DNA from 3 places in the Mesorhizobium sp. B2-6-2 genome. Region 2 is predicted to be linked to each of the others. Evidence: predicted binding sites of a transcription regulator. Region 2 holds the regulator's gene; each other region holds the start of a gene.

Region 1 (7,321 bases), on a different contig from region 2:
CGCCTCACGGCGGCGCTCGAACACCGTAGCGGGGTCGACGTGATCGCGGCGATGCTCGATTCCTGCGATGCTGAGACGCCGCGCGAGGAGTGGCATCGCGTCGGCCTGGATTTCCACATCGAACTGGCAAGGCTTTCCGGCAACGAGTTTCTGCTCAGGGCCGTGCGAGACGCGATGACCAGGCTGTCGCGTGCGCGCTGGCTGGAGGTGCGCGATGAGAAGGCGCTCGGCCGTGCCTGGGCCGAACATCATGCCATCCTCGCCGCCGTCAGGAGCGCCGATGCCGAGGCAGCGGCACGGCTGCTTTCCGCTCACATCGCCGGCAGCCGAGATCGGCTGGTCACCTCATTGCATGACGACCGGCGCGGTTTGCGCGCACGCGGATTTGCCGTGGTCGCGGCTTGAGGGAAAGCGTCGACACAATGCCGGTTGCATTAGCGGGCTTGCAACATGGCCGGGAGAATGCTGTAGGAGACGAGGGGGGACTTGCTGAACTCGCGGACGCATGGCCACACTCTCTCGAACCGCCGCAAAGCTGTTCTACTACGCGCGCAATTTCGCGCGCGACCGCGCACCGCAGTCCCTGTTTCGCGACCGCCTCGCCAGCCGGCTTGAACAGGCCATGCTTTCGGGCAAGACGGTTCGCGAGCGGCTGAACTACTACAACAAGCTGGAACACCCGTTCGTGCCCAGTCCCGATGCCGTAGCGGTCGGCAAGCTGCCGTCCTCTTCCAGCATGTATTATTACGACCTCAAGGAATTCGCCCGCTATTTCGATCCTGGCCTGCTGATCGATTTCGAATTCGGCGACGTTGTCGGCGTTCCGGAGTTCCCGAGGATCGTCAAGGACCGGCCCATCGGCGACGACAATGCGAACGGCGTGCTGATGAAGCTGAACAAGTTCCGTCACTTCTACATGCCCCCCGACAACCTGTCTTTCGCCGCCAAGCGTCCGATGGTGGTGTGGCGCGGTCATCTCAACAATCCGATTCGCACCCGCTTCGTCGAAAAAGCCGCCGACCTGCCGATTTGCGATGCGGGTTCCCACAGGGCCGATGCGCCGGACGGATACCGCAAGCCGTTCCTGAACATCGAGCAGCAGCGACAGTATCGCTACATCGTCTCGCTCGAAGGCAATGATGTCGCGACGAACCTGAAATGGATCATGAGCTCCAATTCACTCTGCCTCATGCCGGAACCGACCTACGAAACCTGGTTCGCCGAAGCCCAGGTCGAGCCCAATGTCCATTACGTGCCGCTGCAGCCAGATTTCTCCGACCTGGTCGACAAAGTGGCCTATTTTGAAAAACATCCCGACGAGGCGGGACGCATAACCGCCGCCGCCAACGCCCATTGCCGCAAATTCGGCAATGAGCAGGACGAGCAGGCGATTTCGCTGCTCGTCCTCTATAAATATTTCGTGCTGAGCGGACAGATAAAGCCCGACGCGGAAGTCTGGCGCTTCATCGCCGGCTGAGCGTTTTAAGCGTGGGAGCGGTCAAGCACCCGATCGGCCGGCCCGAACCGGTCCCTGGCGGTGAACTGCTGGTGCCAATAGGGATAAAGCACCGGCGGCCGGCTGACGATGTCGAGACGCTGCCGTTCGTCCTCGGTGAGCGACAGGCTTGCCGCGGCGAGGTTGTCCTTGAGCTGCGCCTCGTTGCGCGCGCCAATCACCAGCGAGCTTACGGCCGGTCGACCGAGCAGCCAGGCAAGCGCCACCTGCGCGCCCGAAACGCCGCGTGCCTTGCCGATGAAGTTGAGCACGTCGACAATGCGCCACAGGCGATCCTCGTCGCGGATCGGCGGTTCCGTCCAGCCGCCGATCTGGCGCGCGGTCGGGCTGTCGCGATGGTATTTGCCGGAGAGCAGCCCGCCGGCCAGCGGGCTCCAGACCAGCACGCCGAGGCCCTGGTCGAGCGAGATCGGCAGCAATTCGTATTCGGCCTCCCGCGCTTCCAGCGTGTAGTGGATCTGCTGAGTGATGAAACGGGCCTGATGGCGGCTGTCGCTGACGGCAAGGGCCTTCATCACCTGCCAGCCCGACCAGTTGGAGCAGCCGATATAGCGGATCTTGCCCTGATTGACCAAGGTGTCGAGCGCCGCGACCGTCTCCTCGACCGGGGTGAGCCCATCCCATTGGTGGACGAAATAGACGTCGATGACGTCGGTCCTGAGCCGCTTCAGGCTCTTTTCGCACTCGCGGATCAGATGATGGCGCGACAGGCCTTCGTCATTGGGGCCGGTGCCGATACGCATGCGCGCCTTCGAGGCGATCAGCACATCGTTCTTGCGCTTGCCGCCAAGCGCCTCGCCGATGATCTCTTCCGACAGCCCATTGGAATAGACGTTTGCGGTGTCGATGAGGTTGATGCCGGCATCGATGCAGGTGTCGATGATGCGTTTGGCTTCCGAAAGATCCGAATTGCCGACGGCGGCGAACGGACCGGTGCCGCCGAAGGTCATGGTGCCAAGCGTCAATGTCGAGACTTTCAAGCCGGATCGGCCGAGCGTGCGGTATTCCATGTCGGTCCTCGCAATTTTGTTTTGAAGAAGCGCCGTGGCGAGCGCCGGAAAGAGCGAGGGATTTGTAGGACAATTCCCGCCGCTTGTCGCCCCGCTATCGATACGGGGTCGATCACATATCTTCCATATCGATGCAGCTGCCGGGCGATTGCAATAAAACCGTCATTGCGCCTCTGTATCTCAGTCGGCTTACGGAGTGTCCGGCCGGGGCTTCCGAAGCGGTGATGGCTGACAGGCAGACGGAGCAGCGCGATGAATGAACTGAAACCGAATTCCGGGGCCAAGGACTGGCTGGAAGCCGAGCTCGAGGATACGCTCGACGAGGACTATGAGCTGGAGCTGTCGGAGCCGGCGCTCTCGCTCGAGATCGCCAAGATCTACAAGAAGTCGCATCCGCCCTCCATCGAGCGCATGACCTATTTTCGCGAGCTGCTCAGGCTGCAGTCGGAGCTGATCAAGCTGCAGTCCTGGGTCGCCTACCACAAGAAGAAGCTGGTGGTGGTCTTCGAAGGCCGCGATTCCGCCGGCAAGGGCGGCGTCATCAAGCGCATCACGCAGCGGCTCAATCCGCGCATCGCCCGTGTCGTGGCGTTGCCGGCGCCGACCGAGCGCGAGAAGTCGCAATGGTATTTCCAGCGCTACGTGCCGCATCTGCCCGCGGGCGGCGAGATCGTGCTGTTCGACCGCTCCTGGTACAACCGCTCCGGCGTCGAGCGGGTGATGGGCTTTGCCAATGGGGACCAGGTCGAGGAGTTCTTTCGCGACGTGCCCGAATTCGAGCGCATGCTGGTTCGTTCCGGCATCACCCTGGTGAAATATTGGTTCTCGATCACCGACGAAGAGCAGCAGATGCGTTTCCTGATGCGTATCCACGATCCGATGAAGCAGTGGAAGCTCTCGCCCATGGACCTGCAGTCGCGCGTGCGCTGGGAGCAGTACACCAAGGCCAAGGAAGAGACCTTCGCCCGCACCAACATTCCGGAAGCGCCCTGGTTCATCGTCGAGGGCAACGACAAGAAGCGGGCGCGGCTGAACTGCATCGACCATCTGTTGCAGCAGATGCCCTACGAGGAGGTTCCGCACGAGGAAATCACGCTGCCGGAGCGCGTCTTCAACCCACAATATGAGCGCCAGGTCCTGCCGCGCGAACTCTACGTGCCGGAGAAGTATTGAGCGCCCTCCTTCTCCCACAAGGGGAGAAGGAGAAGCCTGGCCTACGCCCGCCCGATCATCACATGCGAGGCATCCGCCGTGGCAACCTGTTCCATGCACTGATATCCCAGCTTCAGCATGTCGAGCCCGGCGAACAGATGCTCCCCCGAGCCGAGCAGGATAGGCGAGATGGCCAGATGCATCTCGTCGATCAAGCTCTCCTGCAGATACTGCCGAACGGTCGAGACGCCGCCGCCGACCCGCACATCCTTGCCGCCGGCCGCTGCCTTCGCCTGTTCGAGCGCCGAATGGATGCCTTCAGTAACGAAGTAAAAAGTCGTACCGCCTTCCATCTCGATCGGTGCGCGTTTGTGGTGCGTCAGCACGAAAGTCGGAACATGATAGGGCGGGTTGTCGCCCCACCAGCCTTTCCAGTTGTCGTCCGGCCATTCGCCACGGCTCGGCGCGAACATGTTGCGGCCGAGGATCCACGCGCCGACATTCTCGAAGCTGCGGACCGCAAAATCGTTGTCGGTATCCGTGGTCCCGCCATCCTTGCCGATCATCTGGTGGAAAGAGCGGGTCTTGATCATCCATTTGTGCAGATTTTCGCCGCCGACGCCCAGCGGTGTGTCGAGGCTTTGGTCGGGACCGGCGCCGTAACCGTCGAGCGACAAGGTGAAAGCGTTGACACGCAACTTGGACATGACTGCCTCCTAGACCAGTTGTAATCTGAAATCAGTCTTTGGAGTAGCTTGACTGATTGCGAAATGCAAGCGGTATTTTCTGGCACCATCGAGTCGGGCATTGTCGGGATCGTCGCAGGAATGGTAGCTGCCCGGGAATATTGGTGCGAAAGGCGGTAAGGGATGCCGTCGCAATTTTCGTCGAGAAACGCGATTAGCTGGGCAACTCTCGGTCGGCTGCATCAAGGATGCGTTCAATGGCAACGCGTAGCGCCGGCAAGTTGTCTGTCACGACAGCCCAGACAATGGCTTCGGAAGTCTTGTGATATTCATGACGCAGGATGTTGCCTATGCCACGAACCTGTTTCCAGGAAATTTCTGGGGCAAGAGCGATTAGATCGTCAGGAATGTGCCGGGTGGCCTCGGAAATAATCTCGATACCGCGCTCGATGCCGTGGCGGAGCAGCCAATCACTACGGAAATCTTCCAGTGTCTTGCCGGTCGTCGCAGCATCGATACCATCCAGAGCCGCAACGATCTCGGCGAGGATCGGCTTGATCCGACGCGGAGCCATCAAAATATACGCACGGCCGATCGTTCGATATCAGCTTTCAACATCGGATGAAGACTATCCCGCGTAGTAATGTCGATTTCGGCCGACATTTTCTCTTCGAGAAATTGTTTGATGCCGACGAGGTCGATCAAGGAAAAGCGTCGCGCCGGATCGTAGTCTATGAAGAGATCAAGATCGCTGTCCGAACGTGCGTCGCCGCGCGCGGCCGACCCAAACAGATAAAGCGAAGTCACGCCCATGCCTCTGATGGCATCTGCGTTCTTCTGCAAGCGTTCGATCACGTCATTCCGGCTCATGGGTCCATTCTAACGGATCTCGTTAGAATTCCAAAATCGCGAGGCGAGCCCTACCCCCTCAGCATCTCCGCCACCACCGGCGCGAAATAGGTAAGCACGCCGTCACAGCCCGCCCGCTTCAGCGCAAGCAGCGATTCCAGCATCGCCTTTTCGCCGTCGATCCAGCCATTGGCGGCCGCTGCCTTGATCATCGAATATTCGCCCGATACCTGATAGGCGAAGGTCGGCATCCGCAGCTCGTCCTTCAGCCGGCGGATGATGTCGAGATAGGGCAGGCCGGGCTTGACCATCAGCATGTCGGCGCCCTCGGCGAGGTCCTGCTCGGCCTCGCGCACGGCCTCGTCGGAATTGGCGTGGTCGATATAGTAGGTTTTCTTGTCGCCCTTGAGCAGTCCGGCGGTGCCGACCGCCTCGCGGTACGGTCCGTAGAAGGCCGAGGCGAACTTCGTCGCGTAGGACATGATCGCCACGTCCTGGAAACCGTTGGCGTCGAGCGCGTCGCGGATGGCGCCGATGCGGCCGTCCATCATGTCGGACGGCGCGATGATGTCGGCGCCCGCCGCCGCCTGGATGACGGCCGCGGCGGCGACCTGTTCCACCGTCTCGTCATTGACGATGATACCGTCGCGCAAGATGCCGTCATGGCCGTGGCTGGTGAACGGGTCGAGCGCGGCATCGGTGATGATGCCGATCTCGGGCACCGCGTCCTTGATGGCGCGCGTGGCGCGGTTGATGACATTGTCGGGATCGAGGATGTGCGAGCCGGTCTGGTCGCGCAGGGCAAGCTCGACATTGGGGAAGGTGGCGATGGCCGGGATGCCCAGCTTGGCCGCGCGCTCAGCTTCCTTCACCGCGAGGTTGATGGAAAGGCGGTAGACGTCGGGCATCGCGGCGATAGGCTCGCGCGTGTTCTTGCCGTCGATGACGAAGATCGGCCAGATCAGGTCGTTCACCGAAAGCTGGTTCTCCTGCACAAGCCGTCGCGACCAGTCGGCCTTGCGCATGCGCCGCAGCCGCCGGCTGCCGGTGATCTCATCGACGCTGCGCGCGCCGGCGGGCTTTGCGGGAGTGAATTTGTTCATCGCCGAAACTCTCTATTTGCGCCGGCTTTTATCACGCGTCTCCGCCGCTGACCAATGCGACACGATTGTGCCAGGCACGCGCCTCACGGCGGCCCGTGTCCTGACAGGATCTGCGCCGCGCCCCTGACCGCGACCCGGAAGGCCTCGTCGAAGCTGACGCCGCGCGCCTGCCAGCGATAGGTCTTGCCGTGATCGGCCAGCCGCCAGTCGGCGATCCAGCCAAGCTCCTTATCGCTCCACACGATGCTGCCGGCGAGCGCTCGGGCCGCTTCCGCGTTCTTGGCGAGCTTGTCGAGTCTTGCCATATCGGCCGCGGCGAGCGCCTTTTCGTCAAGGCCGCCGAGCTGCCCGGCCTTTGGAAAGGTGACGCGCATCAGCAGCGGACCGGCAGCATTGGCGAAGGATTCGCGCATCGCGTCGCCGCGCTGCTCGTCTTGCGTCAGCATAAAATGCCGCGAGCCCTGCTCGGCGGTCATGAAGACGGCGATCAGCGGCCGCTCGCCGAGCCAGGGCCTGCTGCCGAGCTGCGCCAGGAGCTTGTCGATGACAGCCGGCTTGTAGATGCAGGTTAGATCATGCGGCCGGTCATCCGTGCCTTGCTCGTCATGGATCGGGACGCCTTCGAGCCGGTCGTGATAGTGGAAGGACTGCACGAAGTCGGCCGCCTTGTCGCGTAGAGCCAGCATCTCCGTCTTCTGCGTCAGGCGCTGGTCGCCCGAGACCTTGACCAGCACCTTGTCGAGGCAATCCTTGAAGCCGATCTCGCGATTTGCCTCGCCGGTGCCGGTGACGATCGCCTGCGCCTGGTAGAGCTCGGCGATTGGCGCGGCGCGGACCGGCAGTCCCAGACACAGGAGACCGACCAATCCAACCGCGAAGCGGAAAATTCCAGGCATGTCGATCTGCTCGAAACCTGTCGGGCGCGGGCACAGTGCTTTGCCGGTTACCTAACATCTGGCGCTGCCGCCCGCCAGCGCAAGGAGCGCTCCAGTAACCGCCGCCATT
Region 2 (7,321 bases):
TTGCCGTCGGCGAGCTGCGAGGCGATCTCGGCGGCGTTCTTGCCGAGCTCGCGCGCGTCTTTCCACACCGACACGGTCTGCGTGCCGAGCGCGATGCGGTTGAGCGCCGCGTGGTCGCCGTCCTGGCCCGAGACCGGCACGGTGCCGGCCAGGCCCTGCGCCGTCAGCGCCGCGACGACGCCGCCGGCGGTGCCGTCATTGGCAGCCACGACCGCGTCGACCTTGTTGTCGTTGGCGGTCAGGAACTGCTCCATGTTCTTCTGCGCGTTGGCCGGCAGCCAGCCGTCCGTATAGGCCTCGCCGACATTCTTAATCTTGCCGCTGTCGATGGCGTCCTTCAGGACTTCCATGGAGCCCGCGAACAGGAAGTCGGCGTTGGGATCGGAGCCCGAGCCCTTGATGAAGACGTAGTTGCCTTCCGGCTTGGCCTGGAACACCCCGCGGGCCTGCATGCGCCCGACTTCCTTGTTGTCGAAGGTCAGGTAGAACACGTCCTTGTTCTCGATCAGGCGGTCGTAGCCGACGACCGGGATTCCTTCATCGAGCGCCTTCTGCACCGCCGGGCCGATTGCCGAGGCATCCTGTGCAAGGATGATCAGCGCGTTGGCGCCCTGCGAGATCAGGCTTTCGACGTCGGTCAGCTGCTTGCCCGGATTGGACTGCGCGTCGGCCGAAATATACTTGTCGCCGGCGGCCTCGATGGCGGCCTTCATCGCTGCTTCGTCGGTTTTCCAGCGCTCTTCCTGGAAATTCGACCACGACACGCCGATCACCTTGTCCTTCGCCTCGGCCACGGACGCCAGCGTCAGCGACATGGCAACGCCCGCCAGAATGGCGGCTGCAAATTTCTTCATGATATCCTCCCTGCGCCAGTGCGGCGCGACCCAGACTGGCCCGAAGGCCGGCACAGAGGCTTTTTTTCGAGCCTCAAAAAAATAGTGGTCCAGCATAACGACGCTGTCAACCGAGATTCTGATGGGTTTTGATGGGTCCATGCATTTTTTTCGGCATCCGCAATAAATAATGACATAACCCCTGGCTTCTGCCACAATCCCTAGCGTGTCAGCGACAGGCCATGGCATTATCACAAGGCCGCGATGACCGGGGAGGACATGCGAAACAATGTCGGTCGGAATCCGCCACGACGATTTGCGCCGGCGCAACCGGGCCATGGTGATTTCGGCGGTACGCCGCGCCGGTCAGCCATCACGGACCGAAATTGCCGCCACCACCGGGCTCAGCCACTCGACCATTTCGGCGATCTCCGCCGACCTGATCCAGGAGGGCATTCTCACCGAAAGCAAGGCCAGCGAGCCGGCGGCGTTGAAACGCGGCCGGCCGCAGATCGGCCTGGCGCTGAGCCCTGAAGCCGCCGCGGTGCTGACCGTGGTGTTGTCGCTGAACTTCCTGTCGGTCGCCGTGATCGATTATGCCGGCCAAGTTGTTGCCGAGGAGCAGCAGCGCCTGGACACGCTTGGCATGCCCCGCGACGAGCTGATCGGCGAATGCGTGGCGATCGTGCGGCGCCGGCTGCAGGATCCCGACCTCGACATTGGCAGCGTCGCCCGCATCGCCATGGGCATCCAGGGCATCACAGATTCGCATGCACGCGCCATGCTCTGGTCGCCGATAACGCCGCTGACCGACATTCCTTTCGCCGACATCCTCGAGAAGGAATTCGGCATCTCCGCCACCATGGAGAATGACTGCAACATGATGGCGGTGGCGCTGCAATGGCGCGACCCGGAGCGCTATCGCGACGACTTCATCGCCATCCTGTTGTCGCACGGCATCGGCATGGGTCTCGTGCTCAAGGGTGCGCTGTTCACCGGCACGCATTCCTCCGGCGGCGAGTTCGGCCACATGATTCACCGCCCGGGCGGGGCGCTTTGCCGCTGCGGCCGCCGCGGCTGCGTTGAGGCCTATGCCGGCAACTATGCGATCTGGCGCAGCGCCATGAAAATGAGCGAGGAGGCCGAGCCGGTCGACGTCGGCGACGCCGACATGCGGGCCCTTGCCGCGAAGGCGCGCGAGAGGGACGGCCCCGAACGGGAGGCTTATCGCCGGGCCGGCGAAGCGCTTGGTTTCGGTCTCGGCAGCCTGTTCGCCCTCATCGATCCGGCGCCCGTTGCCATGGTCGGCGTCAGCGCGGCCGCCTTCGACCTGATCGAGCCGGCGCTGCGCGAGGCGATCGCCCAGACCGCCGGCGGCCAGCACTCGGAATCGATCTCCTTCGACACCGAACCGAACGAGTTGCCGCTGATCCGCGAAGGCTGCGCCATGCGCGCGCTGACTTTCGTCGACCAGGAGATTTTCGCGCCGGGAGGCCAGGCGAGAGCGGGTGCCGCAGGCAAGAACGTGGCCTGAGGCAGCCTTGAAGAGGTCCGGGGACAGCAGCAGACGCTTGAAATTAGCGAAGGCCCCACAGCTTCGTCATTCCAGGGCGGAGCAGGAGCGAAGCTCCGTCGCGGAAACCCTGGAATCCATGCCGTTACCTCACGCGTCGAGCGCAGCGGTGCAAAATTCTGGACCGCCGCGGCGCGTCGACATCACGGAATGGATCCTCGGGTCTGCGCTGCGTCGCTGCGCTCCTTGCTCCGCCCGTGGATGACGAGGCACAAGCGTCTCGGCTACTCACCAGCGCGGATGTTGGAAGTGCTTGGCCCGTCAGGACTTCGGCGCCCTGGGCCTAATCTTCCCTGATCGCGTAACCCGCGCCGCGGATGGTGCGGATGACGTCCGGCATGCGGCCGTTGTTGACGGCCTTGCGCAGGCGGCCGACATGGACGTCGACGGTGCGCTCATCGATATAGATCGTCTCGCCCCAGACATTGTCGAGCAGCTGGCTGCGCGAGAACACCCGGCCGGGATGACGCATCATGAATTCGAGCAGCCGGAACTCGGTCGGGCCGAGCCTGATCTCGCTCTTCTTGCGGTAGACGCGGTGCGACTCGCGGTCGAGCACGATGTCGCCGACCTTGAGCACGCTGGACAGCACCTCCGGCTTGGCGCGGCGCAGCAGCGCTTTGACGCGCGCCATGAACTCCGGTGTCGAGAACGGCTTGACCAGATAGTCGTCGGCGCCGGTCGAAAGGCCGCGCACGCGGTCGCTTTCCTCGCCCCGCGCGGTCAGCATGATGATCGGCAGCCGCTCGGTCTCGGGCCGCATCCTGAGGCGCCGGCAGAGCTCGATGCCGGAAACCGCAGGCACCATCCAGTCGAGCACGAGCAGGTCGGGAACGTTTTCCTGAAGGCGGATTTCGGCCTCGTCGCCGCGGGTCACCACTTCGACCTGGTAACCCTCGGATTCGAGATTGTAGCGGAGCAGCACCCCAAGCGGCTCCTCGTCCTCCACCACCATGATGCGTGGCGCGATCATTGGCAGATACCCTTCGTCAGGCCGCCGGCGCCGACATTGTCGTTTCGTCCTGCTTGGGACGATTCGCGGGCAATTGCGTGCCGGTCAGCACATAATAGGCGTTCTCGGCGATGTTGGTCACATGGTCGCCGATGCGCTCGAGATTCTTGGCGCAGAACAGAAGATGCGTGCAGGCGGTGATGTTGCGCGGGTCTTCCATCATGTAGGTCAGGAGCTCGCGGAAGACGGATGTGTATTTGACGTCGATGCGCTCGTCGTCGTTGCGAAGCTTGGCCAGCGCCGTGGCGTCGCCCACCGTATATTCCTGGATCACGGCCTGGACCTGGATCAGTACCAGCTGCGCCATGGAATCGATCGAATGCGTGAGGTCTCGCGGCGCGGCGCTGACGCCGACCGAACCGACGCGCTTGGCGATGTTCTTGGCGAGATCGCCGATGCGTTCGAGGTCGCCCGCCATGCGGATCGAGCCGACCACGTTGCGCAGATCATCGGCCATCGGCTGGCGCTTGGCGATCAGCGTGATGGCGCGGTCGTCGAGCTCGCGCTGGCGCGCGTCCATGATGGCATCGTCGGAAACGACGCGCTGCGCCATGGCATTGTCGGTCTCGAGCAGGGCTCTGGTCGAAGCGCCGACCATCGAGCTGGCGAGATCGCCCATGTCGTTTATGAGCCGGCTGATCTGTCTCAGATCCTCGTCGAAGGAAGCGACGGTATGTTCGGCCATGATGATGTCCTCGTATGAGCTCAGCCGAAGCGGCCGGTGATGTAGTCCTGCGTGCGCTTTTCGCGGGGCGAGGTGAAGATCTTCTCGGTCCGGTCGAACTCCACCAGCTCGCCCAGATACATGAACGCCGTCTGCCGCGACACACGCGCCGCCTGCTGCATGTTGTGGGTGACGATGACGATCGTGTAGTCGGCCTGCAGCTCGTCGATCAGTTCCTCGATCTTGGCGGTCGACAGCGGATCGAGCGCCGAGGCCGGCTCGTCGAGCAGGATGACCTCGGGCTTCACCGCCACGGTACGGGCGATGCACAGGCGCTGCTGCTGGCCGCCCGAGAGGCTGAGGCCGCTGGCGTTGAGCTTGTCCTTGACCTCGTTCCAGAGTGCGGCGCGCTTCAGCGCCTGCTCGACGCGGCCGTCCATCTCGGCCTTGCTGATCTTCTCATAGAGCCTGACGCCGAAAGCGATGTTCTCGTAGATCGACATCGGGAACGGCGTCGGCTTCTGGAACACCATGCCGATCTTGGTCCTGAGCAGGTTGAGGTCCTGCGAGCGGTCGAGGATGTTCTTGCCGTCGAGCAGCACCTGGCCCTCGGCGCTCTGCTTCGGATAGAGCTCGTAGATGCGGTTGAGCACGCGCAGCAGCGTCGACTTCCCGCAGCCCGACGGGCCGATGAAGGCGGTCACGCTGCGCTCGGGCAGGGACAGGTTGATGTCCTTCAGCGCCTTCGACTGGCCATAGTAGAAATTGAGGTTCCTGACCTCGATCTTGGCCTTCTCGACGGTCGTATCGGCTGCGTTCAGGTCGGTGGACAACATCGGTTTCATCTGTCCTCTCTGCGTCCGGTTAGGCTGCGGGCGATGATGCTCAGCCCGAGAACCGTCAGGGTGATTATGAGTGCGCCCGTCCAGGCCAGTTGCTGCCATTCCTCGTAGGGGCTGAGAGCGAACTGGAAGATGGTTACCGGCAGGCTGGCCATCGGCGCATTGAGATTGCTCGACCAGAACTGGTTGTTGAGCGCGGTGAAGAGAAGCGGCGCCGTCTCGCCGGAGATGCGGGCGATCGCCAAAAGGATGCCGGTGACGATGCCGGAGAGCGCCGCGCGATAGGCAACCGAGCGGATCACCACCCAGCGCGGCGCTCCGATGGCGGTGCCTGCTTCGCGCAGCGCGTTGGGCACAAGGTTCAGCATGTCCTCGGTGGTGCGCACCACGACGGGGATCACCAGGATCGACAGCGCGACCGCGCCGGCGATCGCCGAGAAGTGCCCCATCGGCCGCACCATCAGCTCGTAGACGAACAGACCGATGATGATCGACGGCGCCGACAAGAGGATGTCGTTGATGAAGCGCACCACCGTCGTGAGCTTCGAGAAGCGTCCGTATTCGGCCATGTAGGTGCCGGCCAGCACGCCGATCGGCGTGCCGACGAAGATACCGATGATCGTCATGACGATGCTGCCGTAGATGGCGTTGAGCAGGCCGCCGGCATCGCCGGGCGGCGGCGTCATTTCCGTGAACACGGAGAGCGACACCCCGGAAAGTCCCTTGTAGAGCAGGGCGCCGAGGATCAGCGCCAGCCAGGCCAGCCCGATGCCCGCCGCGACGACGCACAGCGTCATCATCACGCCATTCTTGCGCTTGCGGCTTTGGTGAAGCGATTGGGCAGTCGACATCGGTCAGGCTCCCGTGCGGCTATCGATGCGCAACAGCATGTAGCGTGCGAGCGCGAGGATGATGAAGGTGATGACGAACAGGATCAGGCCGAGCGATACCAGCGAGGATGTATAGAGGTTGCCGTCAGCTTCGGTGAATTCGTTGGCGATGGTCGCCGAAATCGTCGTGCCCGGCGCAAACAGCGAGGCGCTGATGCGGTGCGCGTTGCCGATGACGAAGGTGACGGCCATCGTCTCGCCGAGCGCGCGGCCGAGGCCGAGCATGACACCGCCCATGATGCCGACGCGGGTGTAGGGGATGGTCACGCGCCGGGTCACTTCCCAGGTCGTGCAGCCGATACCGTAGGCCGATTCCTTCAGCACCGCCGGCACCGTGTCGAACACGTCCTTGGTGATCGAGGTGATGAAGGGCAGCACCATGATGGCGAGGATTAGCGACGAGGTCAGCAGGCCGATGCCGTAGGGCGGACCGGCAAACAGGCTGGAGAGCCCCGGTATGCCGTGGAAAAGACTGATGATGAAGGGCTGCACGGTCGTCTGCAGGAACGGCGCGAAGACGAACAGGCCCCAGATGCCGTAAATGATCGAGGGAATGCCGGCGAGCAGCTCGACCGCGATGCCGATCGGACGCCTGAGCGGGCGCGGGCAGAGCTCGGTCAGGAAGACGGCGATGCCGATGCCGATCGGCACGGCGATGAGAATGGCGATGGCCGAGGTGACGATGGTGCCGTAGATGGGCGCGAGCGCGCCGAAATTCTCGGTGACCGGGTTCCAGGATTCGGTGGTCAGGAAGGAGAAGCCGAACTTCGACAGCGCCTCCCACGATCCGGCGACCAGCGATATCGCGACCCCGCCGAGCAGAACGAGCACGAGCATGGCGGAAAGGCGCGTCGCCGTCCGGAAGACCATGTCGGTGACGGCGAAGCGGCGCACTGTCGCTTCCCTGGTCCGCATGGCGGACGATGTCGCGGCTTCGGAAACGGCTGTCATTTAGCCCCTCGCATTTCGAAAGAGACAGGAGGGCGCTAGAGGCGCCCTCCTCATTCAGCGGGAATTACATGCCGGAGTAGACCGGCTTGCCGTCCTTGTCGACGATGTCCTTGCCCCACATTTCCTCGACGCTCTTCACGACCTTGTCGGGCATCGGAACGTAGTCAAGCTCAGCAGCCATCTTGTCGCCCTTGGCATAGGACCAGGCGAAGAACTTGAGCGCTTCAGCCGTGGCTGCCGCATCATCGGGCTTCTGGTAGACGAGGATCCAGGTGGCGGAAGTCATCGGCCAGGATTCGGCTCCCGCCTGGTTGGCCAGGATGACGCCGTAGCCCGGCTGCGAGTTCCAGTCGGCATTGGCCGCGGCGGCCGAGAACGCCTTCGCGGTCGGCTCGACCTTCTTGCCGTCCTTGTTCACCATGTCGGTATAGGTGAGCTTGTTCTGCTTGGCATAGGCATATTCGACATAGCCGATCGCGCCGCCGGTCTGCGAGACGTTGTTGGCGACGCCTTCATTGCCCTTGGCGCCGATGCCCACCGGCCATTCGAGCGCGGT
Region 3 (7,321 bases), on a different contig from region 2:
CTGCGATCAGCAGCGTATCGTAGGCCAAGCCTCCCGGATTGATCAGCTTCAGCACCTGCGCCGCCATGGCAAGCAGCGTGCCGGCGATGAACACCGGCAGCGAGCGCTTGCCCAGGATCGCGATCGGATTGTCGGGCCGGACGCGGAAGAGGTTGGAGACCGCCGGCAGCGCGACGATCAGATAGCTGACCGCAAGAATGTGCAAGAGCCGCGGCAGCGACAGGAAGGTCTTGTCGAAGCCGCCGATCACCACCGGCAGGTTGAACCAGGTGATCTGACCCCAGAGCGGCGTGTGCACCCAGATCGCTGCGCCGACCACATAGAGGCCGGCGGCACCCAGCAGCCACGGATTGACCGGGATGCGCCCGCCGCGCTTCACATGTAGCATGGCGGCAAGGCCGATGTTGAACAGGAACTGCCAGGACAGCGGGTTGAGGAACCAGAGGCCGGGCTCCGGATAGTTCGGCGGCGCGATCTGCCAGATGCCGGCGACGAGCCACAGCAGGCCGGACGCGATCAGCGCCGGCACCGGCCGATAGCTGACGAACAGCACGAACGCAGGCGCCGCCAAAAGCAGCGCCGCATAGACCGGCAAGATGTTGTTGTAGCCGAGCTGATGGCCGAGCGTGACGATGCCGAGCAGCGCCTGCGGCGTGTTGCGCATCAAGGGTTCGATGTTGATCATCGCCAGCATTTCCGGCCGGTGCGCGAACAGCGCGGCGGCGCAAAACAGCGCGATCACCGCCATCGTGATGACGATATGAGAGATGTAGAGCACCCCGGCGCGCCGCCACATCTTCAAGGTCGCGAGCAACCGGCCGCCAGGCTTGAACTTCGTGCCGTAAGCCAGCGCCACCGAGATGCCGGAAATCAGCACGAAGGCTTCCGCCGCGTCGGAGAAGCCGAAATTCTTGTAGGTCCAGTTCTCGAAGACGGTGCCAGGCACATGGTCGACGAAAATTGTGAGCAGCGCGAGCGCGCGCAGCACGTCGATACGCGTGTCACGATCATTGATACGTGTGTCACGGTCGTTGATGCGCGTATCGCGCTCTCCGACACGCTTATCGCGGTCGTTGGGAACAGGGGTGGTCATCGACAAAAGGCCTCAAAGCTGGTTGTTCATAGCCAGCAAATGCGACCCCCGGGGCGCACCGCTTCGATTCCTCCCACGGGGGAGTGTATCGGCGGAAAAACGGCCCGAATTGCGCCTGGTTCAATCAACTTTCGCGGAGCGCGAAAATATTCCGTTTTGAAGCCGGCAAATCAACGAATCTCTCATGGAATCAAATGGATATGAGCGCTTCCGAATATAGCGAGAAAAACAGTATCCTGCGCAAGGACCTCACCTTCCCTTACCGTCTGCTGAGGCCGGCAAACGCAAGCGGCCAGTGCCTGTTCGTGCTGCACGGGTCGGGTGTCGATGAGACGACGATGCTGCCGCTGGCAAGGCAGATCGCGCCCCGTTCAGTGATCGTCGCGGCGCGCGGCCGCATTCCACAGGAGGACGGATTTCGCTGGTTCGAGCGAATCACGCCGACCAGTTTCGAGCAAACCTCCATCCGTGCCGAGACGGCCGCCTATGCCGAGTTCGCAACGGAAGTGTCACGCCAACATGGGCTCGATCTGCAACGCGCGACCTTCCTTGGCTATTCGAACGGCGCCAATGTCGTCTCCAGCCTGATGCTGCTCCATCCCGGCATTGTCAGACAGGCAGCGCTGTTGAGGGCGATGCCGGTGCTCGACATGTCGCCAATGGCCAAACTCGGCGGCAGCCGCGTGTTGATCATTGCCGGGGCGGCCGACCAGACCTATGGCCCTTTCGCCCCTGCCCTGGTGACACTGTTCAGCGAACGCCAAGCCGAGGTTGACGCGCGCATCGTCGCCTCGGGCCATGAGTTTGGCGATGCGGACGCCGCGATCCTGCGGCAATGGCTGGCAGCGCCTGCCCCGGCTGCCTGAATCGCGCGCCAGCCTCTCGCAGGTAAGAGCTGAAAATGTGAGGCACGTCACACTCCAAGGCAGCATACCGCCCTACTGTCATATGTCTGTCACACACTGTCTATCGAGATACTGTTCACCGAGGGGGAGGTCTCAATGGCCGACGAGAACAGCATCACTCTGCTCGACGACACTTCGAAGTTGCCCGCCATTGCCGCCAGCCCGGGCGAGGTCGCCAGGATTGAAGGCGGCATCGATATTCGCGACCGCGCGGCGATTTCGGTCTTCGGCGACCGTGCCCAGCAGGCGGTCAGCGACTATGCCGACAAGATCCTGTCGCAGATTCGCAACCGCGATCTCGGCGACACCGGCACGCTGCTGACCGACATCATCATGAAGGCCAAGAACCTCGACCCTGCTTCGCTGAAGGAAGCAGGGTTCTTGAGCAACCTGTTCTCCTCGTTCAAGGCACGGCTCGAGCGCTTCAAGGAAAAATATGAGGACGTCGCCGGGCAGATCGACCGCATCGGCCTCGAGCTCGACCGCCACAAGGACACGCTGCGCCGCGATATCGCCGTGCTCGACGACCTGCATGAGCAGACCAAGGACTCCATCCTCAATCTCGACGCCTATGTGCAGGCCGGCAAGAAATTCGTCGATGAATACCGCGCCAACGAGCTGCCGAAGCTGAAAGCCGCGGCCGACGCCAAGGCCAGCGACTCTGCCGGAGCGCTGGAGGCGCAGACCTATCAGGACGCCGTGCAGGCACTCGACCGGCTGGAAAAGCGCATCTTCTATTTTGTGCAGGCGCGCCAGCTCGGCATCCAGCAATTGCCGCAGATCCGCATCGTGCAGTCGGGTGACGAGACGCTGATCGAGAACCTGCAGGCCACCTCGGCGCTGACCGTGCCGGCCTGGAAACAGAAGATGGTCATCCTGCTCGGGCTGACCAACCAGAAGTCGGCGCTGGAGTTGCAAAAGACAGTGACCGACGCCACCAACGAGATGATCCGCCAGACATCGAAGATGATGAAGGATCAGGCCATCTCCATCGAGGAGCAGGCGCAGCGCGGCATCGTCGATGTCGAGACGCTGGCCCAGGCCAACCGCGACCTGATCGACACGGTGCAGGGCGTGCTCAAGGTGCAGGAGCAAGGCCGGCAGAGGCGGGCCGATGCCGAAAAGCAGATGGACCAGATGACCGCCGACCTCAAGAAAGCGCTCACCGGAGCATGATGCCGAAAAGTGTGAAGCGGTTTTCGGACGACATCATGCTCAATCTCTTTGATTTGGAGCCGGACGATTTCAGGTCGAGTGGACCTGAAATCGTCCGGCTCCAGGGCTGACGGAGCCTCGATGCCAATGAAGCTTTCGTCCGTTCTTGCGCTGGCGGCCGCACTGCTGCTGGCGGCCTGCAATTCGAGCAACGTCAAATTCTCGATCGTCTCCGGTTCCGAAAACACGGTGCTGGAGCCGATCGTGCAGGAATTCTGCGCCAAGCAGGGCGCGACCTGCACCATCTCCTACCAGGGCTCGCTCGACATCGGCCTCGGACTGCAGAAGGCCAGCGGGCTCGATCAGGACGCGGTCTGGCCGGCATCGAGCGTCTGGGTCGATCTGTTCGATTCCGGCCGCAAGGTCCGCAACCTCACTTCGATCGCGCAGATGCCGGTCATCCTCGGCGTGCGCAAATCCAAGGCCGCCGAACTCGGCTGGATTGGCAAGGACGTGTTCATGAAGGACATCCTTGCCGCGGTGAAGGACGGCAAGCTCAAATTCCTGATGACTTCGGCCACGCAGTCCAATTCCGGCGCCAGCGCCTATCTGGCGATGCTCTCCAGCGCGCTTGTCGGCAAGGAAGTGATCCAGCCCGGCGACCTCGACAGCCCCGCCGTCCACGACACCGTCGGCGCGCTGCTGCAAGGCGTCGAGCGCTCTTCGGGTTCTTCGGGCTGGCTGGCCGACCTCTATGTCGATTCCGCGCGCAAGGGCACGCTCTATGACGCGATGTGGAATTACGAGGCGACGCTGAAAGAAACCAACGACAAACTGAAGCAGATGGGCGACGAGCCGCTCTACGCGGTCTATCCGGCCGATGGCGTGGCGGTAGGCGATTCCCCACTCGGCTTCATCGATCACGGGCGCGGCGCCGACGTCGAAAAATTCTTCACCAACCTGCTCGCCTATCTGCAGTCGGAAGCGGTGCGCAAGCGCATCGCCGACACCGGCCGGCGGCTGCCGCTGGGCGGCGCCGCGGCTCAGGCGACGGCCGAACCCGACTGGAATTTCGATCCCGGCAAGCTGGTGACCTCGATCCGCATGCCGGAGCCGCCGGTAATCCGGACGGCGCTAAACCTCTATCAGGAGGCGCTGCGCAAGCCGTCACTGACGGCGCTGTGCTTCGATTTCTCGGGCTCGATGGAGGACCAGGGCGAAAAGCAGCTGCAGGCGGCCGCGCAGTTCCTGTTCACGCCGGAAAAATCGAGCGAAGTGCTGGTGCAATGGACGCGGTCCGACCACATCTTCGTGCTGCCCTTCGACAGCACCGTGCGCGACATTTTCGACGCGACAGGCGATCCGGCGGGCCAGAGCCAGCTGCTCGGTGACGTGGCGCAGCAGCGCGCCGGCGGCGGCACGGACATGTACGCCTGCGCCTCGCAAGCGCTGCAGAAGATCCTGGCCACCCCGGATATGCCGAAATACCTGCCGGCCATCGTCATCATGACCGACGGCCGCACCGACGGCAGCGCCGAGCCGTTTTTGGCTGAGTGGCGCCAGGCGGCGGTACGGGTGCCGGTGTTCGGCATCACTTTCGGCGACGCCGACAAGAGCCAGCTCGACAGTCTGGCCAAAGCGACCTCGGCGCGGGTCTTCGAGGGCGGCGGCGACCTTGCCGGTGCCTTCCGCGCCGCGCGCGGCTACAACTAAGGCCAACGATGCGCGGTTTGTTCGGCAATGACTGGAATTGGATCGTGGCGGGGCTGGTATCGGCCGCGCTGCTGATCGGTCTCAGCACGCTCACCCACTTCCCCTTCCTGGTCTCGGCCGTGATCTCGGTTCTGGTCTTTGCCGGATTGATCTTCGTGCTGGCGCCGCGCCAGCTGTTCGAAGGGCTCGACCTGCGCTCGATCGGCGGCGGCCAGGTGGCGTTCGCGCGCGAATTGCTGGCGCAGGCGCAGCCGGCGGCCGACCGGCTGGCGGCGGCGGCCGGCTCGATCGCTGACAAGGATATGAAGGCCAAGGTGAGAAACCTGTCCGACATCGCCACCGACGTCATATCCAAGGTCGAGGCGAGGCCGGCGAGCGCTGCTTCCGTCCGGCGCTTCCTGACCTATTACGTGCCGCAGGCGGCGGAAGTCGCGGAAGGCTATGCCGCGCTTGCCGATCGCCGCGCGCCAAGCCAGCAACGGCTTGCCACCATCGGCGCGGTGATCACCAAGCTGCAGGACGCCTTCGTCCACTATGCCGACAGCCAGGCAGACTCCGAGCTTGGCACGCTCGACGTTGACCTTCGACTCATCCAGGAGTCGCTGAAAGAGGATATCGGTCGCTGATGGCCCTTTCTCGCCGCGCTTTCGGACTGGGACTGCTTGCCGCCGCCGCGGCCGGAACGGGCGGCTATCTGACGCTCAAGGACCGGCCGGAATTCCGCGGCTATCTCGGCAACCGCGCGCATCTGTTCGGCTTCGTCGGCGGCGAGAAGCAGGCTTTCCTTGCCGACCCCGATGTCGCCAGCGCGCTGGGCGGCTACGGACTGGAGCTCGACGCCCGTGTCGCCGGTTCGGTCGAGATGGTGCGCGAGCCGGCGCTCTTGACGCAGAAGCCGCAATTCCTGTGGCCGTCCTCGTCTATCATGGTCGATCTCGCACGCAAGAGCGGCGTCTCGATCCGCAACGACCAGGTCGTGCTCAATTCGCCTATCGTCGTCTACACCTGGGGACCGGTGGTCGAAGGCCTGAAGAAGAGCGGCCTGGTGACCGTCGCGGCCAAGGGCGGCTACAACCAGCTCGACCTCAAGGCGCTTCTCGATGCCATTCTTGCCGGCAAGAACTGGTCGGATCTGGGCATCTCCGAGCTCTACGGCCGCGCCCGCATCGTGTCCACCGATCCCAACCGCTCCAATTCCGGCTTCATGTTCGCAGGGCTGGTGCTCAGCCTGCTGAGCGGCGACGTGGCGACGCAGGAGCTGTTTGCCCGGCATCGCGAGGAGGCAAAGTCAATCTTCCGCAGCATGGGCCTGAAATCGTCCTCGTCGGGCAAGCTGTTCGACCAGTATATCGCCGGCGGCCTCGGCGCCGAGCCGATGGCGGTGGGCTACGAGAACCAGTTGGTGGAATGGGCGCTCGCCGACCCGGCGCGCTGGCAGCGCGTGCAGGCCGGCGCCGGCGCCAAGCCGGAAATCCTCTACCCGCGTCCTACCGTCTATTCGGCGCATCCGCTGATCGTCATCGATCCGGCGGTCGATCCGCTGCTCGAAGCGCTGACCAGCCCGAAGCTGCAGCAACTCGCTTGGTCGAAGCACGGGTTCCGCGGACCGCTCGGCACCGTGGCGGGCGATGCGGATGCCATCGCCGGCGTGCGGCCGGCCGAGATCGAGGCGGTGCTGCCGATGCCTTCGGCCGACGTGATGCTTTCGCTGCTGTCGCAGATGGAAGGTTAGCCGGCCGGCCTGGCCGGATTCCGCAGCGCCAATCCCCTCACCCCTGCCCCATCCGGTTCCATGCATCCAAACCCGCGATCTTGTAGGCCTCGGCCAGTGTCGGGTAATTGAAGGTGTTGTTGACGAAGAAGTCGACCGTGCCGCCGAGATTGATCACGGCCTGGCCGATATGGATGAGCTCGGTGGCGCCCTCGCCGACGATGTGGGCGCCGAGCAGGCGGCGCGTCTCGACCGAGAACAACAGCTTTAGGAAACCGCTTGAGACGCCCATGATGTGGCCGCGCGAGGTCTCGCGGAAGCGCGCCAAGCCGACCTCATAGGCTGCGCCGCTGTCGCGCACCTGCTCTTCCGACAGGCCGACCGTCGAAATCTCCGGCACGGCGTAGATGCCATAGGGAAAGCTCTCCGGCGGCGGCGGCAGATGAACCCCGAAGGCGTGGCAAGCCGCCACCCGGCCCTGCTCCATCGACGTCGAAGCCAGGCTGGGGAAGCCGATGACATCGCCGGAAGCATAGATGTTTGAAACCGTGGTCTGGAAGGTATGCGGATCGACCTTGATGCGGCCGCGGGCGTCGGCCTCGATGCCGACCGTGTCGAGGCCGAGGCTGGCGACGTTGCCGGTACGACCGGCGGCGTAGAGCACCATCTCGGAGCGGATGGTGCGGCCGTCGGCCAGCGTCACTTCGGCGTGGTCGGGCTTCGAGGCGATCTCCTTCACCGTGC

The links. The regulator PhoB, encoded in region 2, activates phosphate uptake and scavenging genes when phosphate is short. The targets are predictions, from matches to a motif close to TGTCATNNANCTGTCAT.
Positions count from the first base shown of each region.
Region 1: a site for PhoB is predicted at 2,676-2,692, ahead of ppk2 (polyphosphate kinase 2). Genes of this name have one in related genera too.
Region 3: a site for PhoB is predicted at 2,036-2,052, ahead of FJ419_RS20910 (toxic anion resistance protein). Genes of this name have one in related genera too.

Region 1 covers NZ_VFUG01000011.1:73,158-80,478, reverse strand. Annotated here, with positions in the region: gene FJ419_RS20875 (GntR family transcriptional regulator) at 1-405, shown strand, start outside; gene FJ419_RS20870 (glycosyl transferase family 90) at 506-1,477, shown strand; gene FJ419_RS20865 (aldo/keto reductase) at 1,483-2,526, opposite strand; gene ppk2 (polyphosphate kinase 2) at 2,779-3,699, shown strand; gene FJ419_RS20855 (dihydrofolate reductase family protein) at 3,741-4,385, opposite strand; gene FJ419_RS20850 (HepT-like ribonuclease domain-containing protein) at 4,579-4,938, opposite strand; gene FJ419_RS20845 (nucleotidyltransferase domain-containing protein) at 4,938-5,234, opposite strand; gene hemB (porphobilinogen synthase) at 5,285-6,316, opposite strand; gene FJ419_RS20835 (DUF2066 domain-containing protein) at 6,400-7,212, opposite strand.
Region 2 covers NZ_VFUG01000005.1:191,514-198,834, forward strand. Annotated here, with positions in the region: gene xylF (D-xylose ABC transporter substrate-binding protein) at 1-854, opposite strand, end outside; gene FJ419_RS13425 (ROK family protein) at 1,123-2,367, shown strand; gene phoB (phosphate regulon transcriptional regulator PhoB) at 2,690-3,379, opposite strand; gene phoU (phosphate signaling complex protein PhoU) at 3,396-4,103, opposite strand; gene pstB (phosphate ABC transporter ATP-binding protein PstB) at 4,124-4,927, opposite strand; gene pstA (phosphate ABC transporter permease PstA) at 4,924-5,775, opposite strand; gene pstC (phosphate ABC transporter permease subunit PstC) at 5,779-6,765, opposite strand; gene pstS (phosphate ABC transporter substrate-binding protein PstS) at 6,830-7,321, opposite strand, start outside.
Region 3 covers NZ_VFUG01000011.1:84,333-91,653, forward strand. Annotated here, with positions in the region: gene opgC (OpgC domain-containing protein) at 1-1,093, opposite strand, end outside; gene FJ419_RS20905 (alpha/beta hydrolase) at 1,294-1,959, shown strand; gene FJ419_RS20910 (toxic anion resistance protein) at 2,095-3,174, shown strand; gene FJ419_RS20915 (substrate-binding domain-containing protein) at 3,295-4,866, shown strand; gene FJ419_RS20920 (5-bromo-4-chloroindolyl phosphate hydrolysis family protein) at 4,875-5,492, shown strand; gene FJ419_RS20925 (hypothetical protein) at 5,492-6,598, shown strand; gene sthA (Si-specific NAD(P)(+) transhydrogenase) at 6,636-7,321, opposite strand, start outside.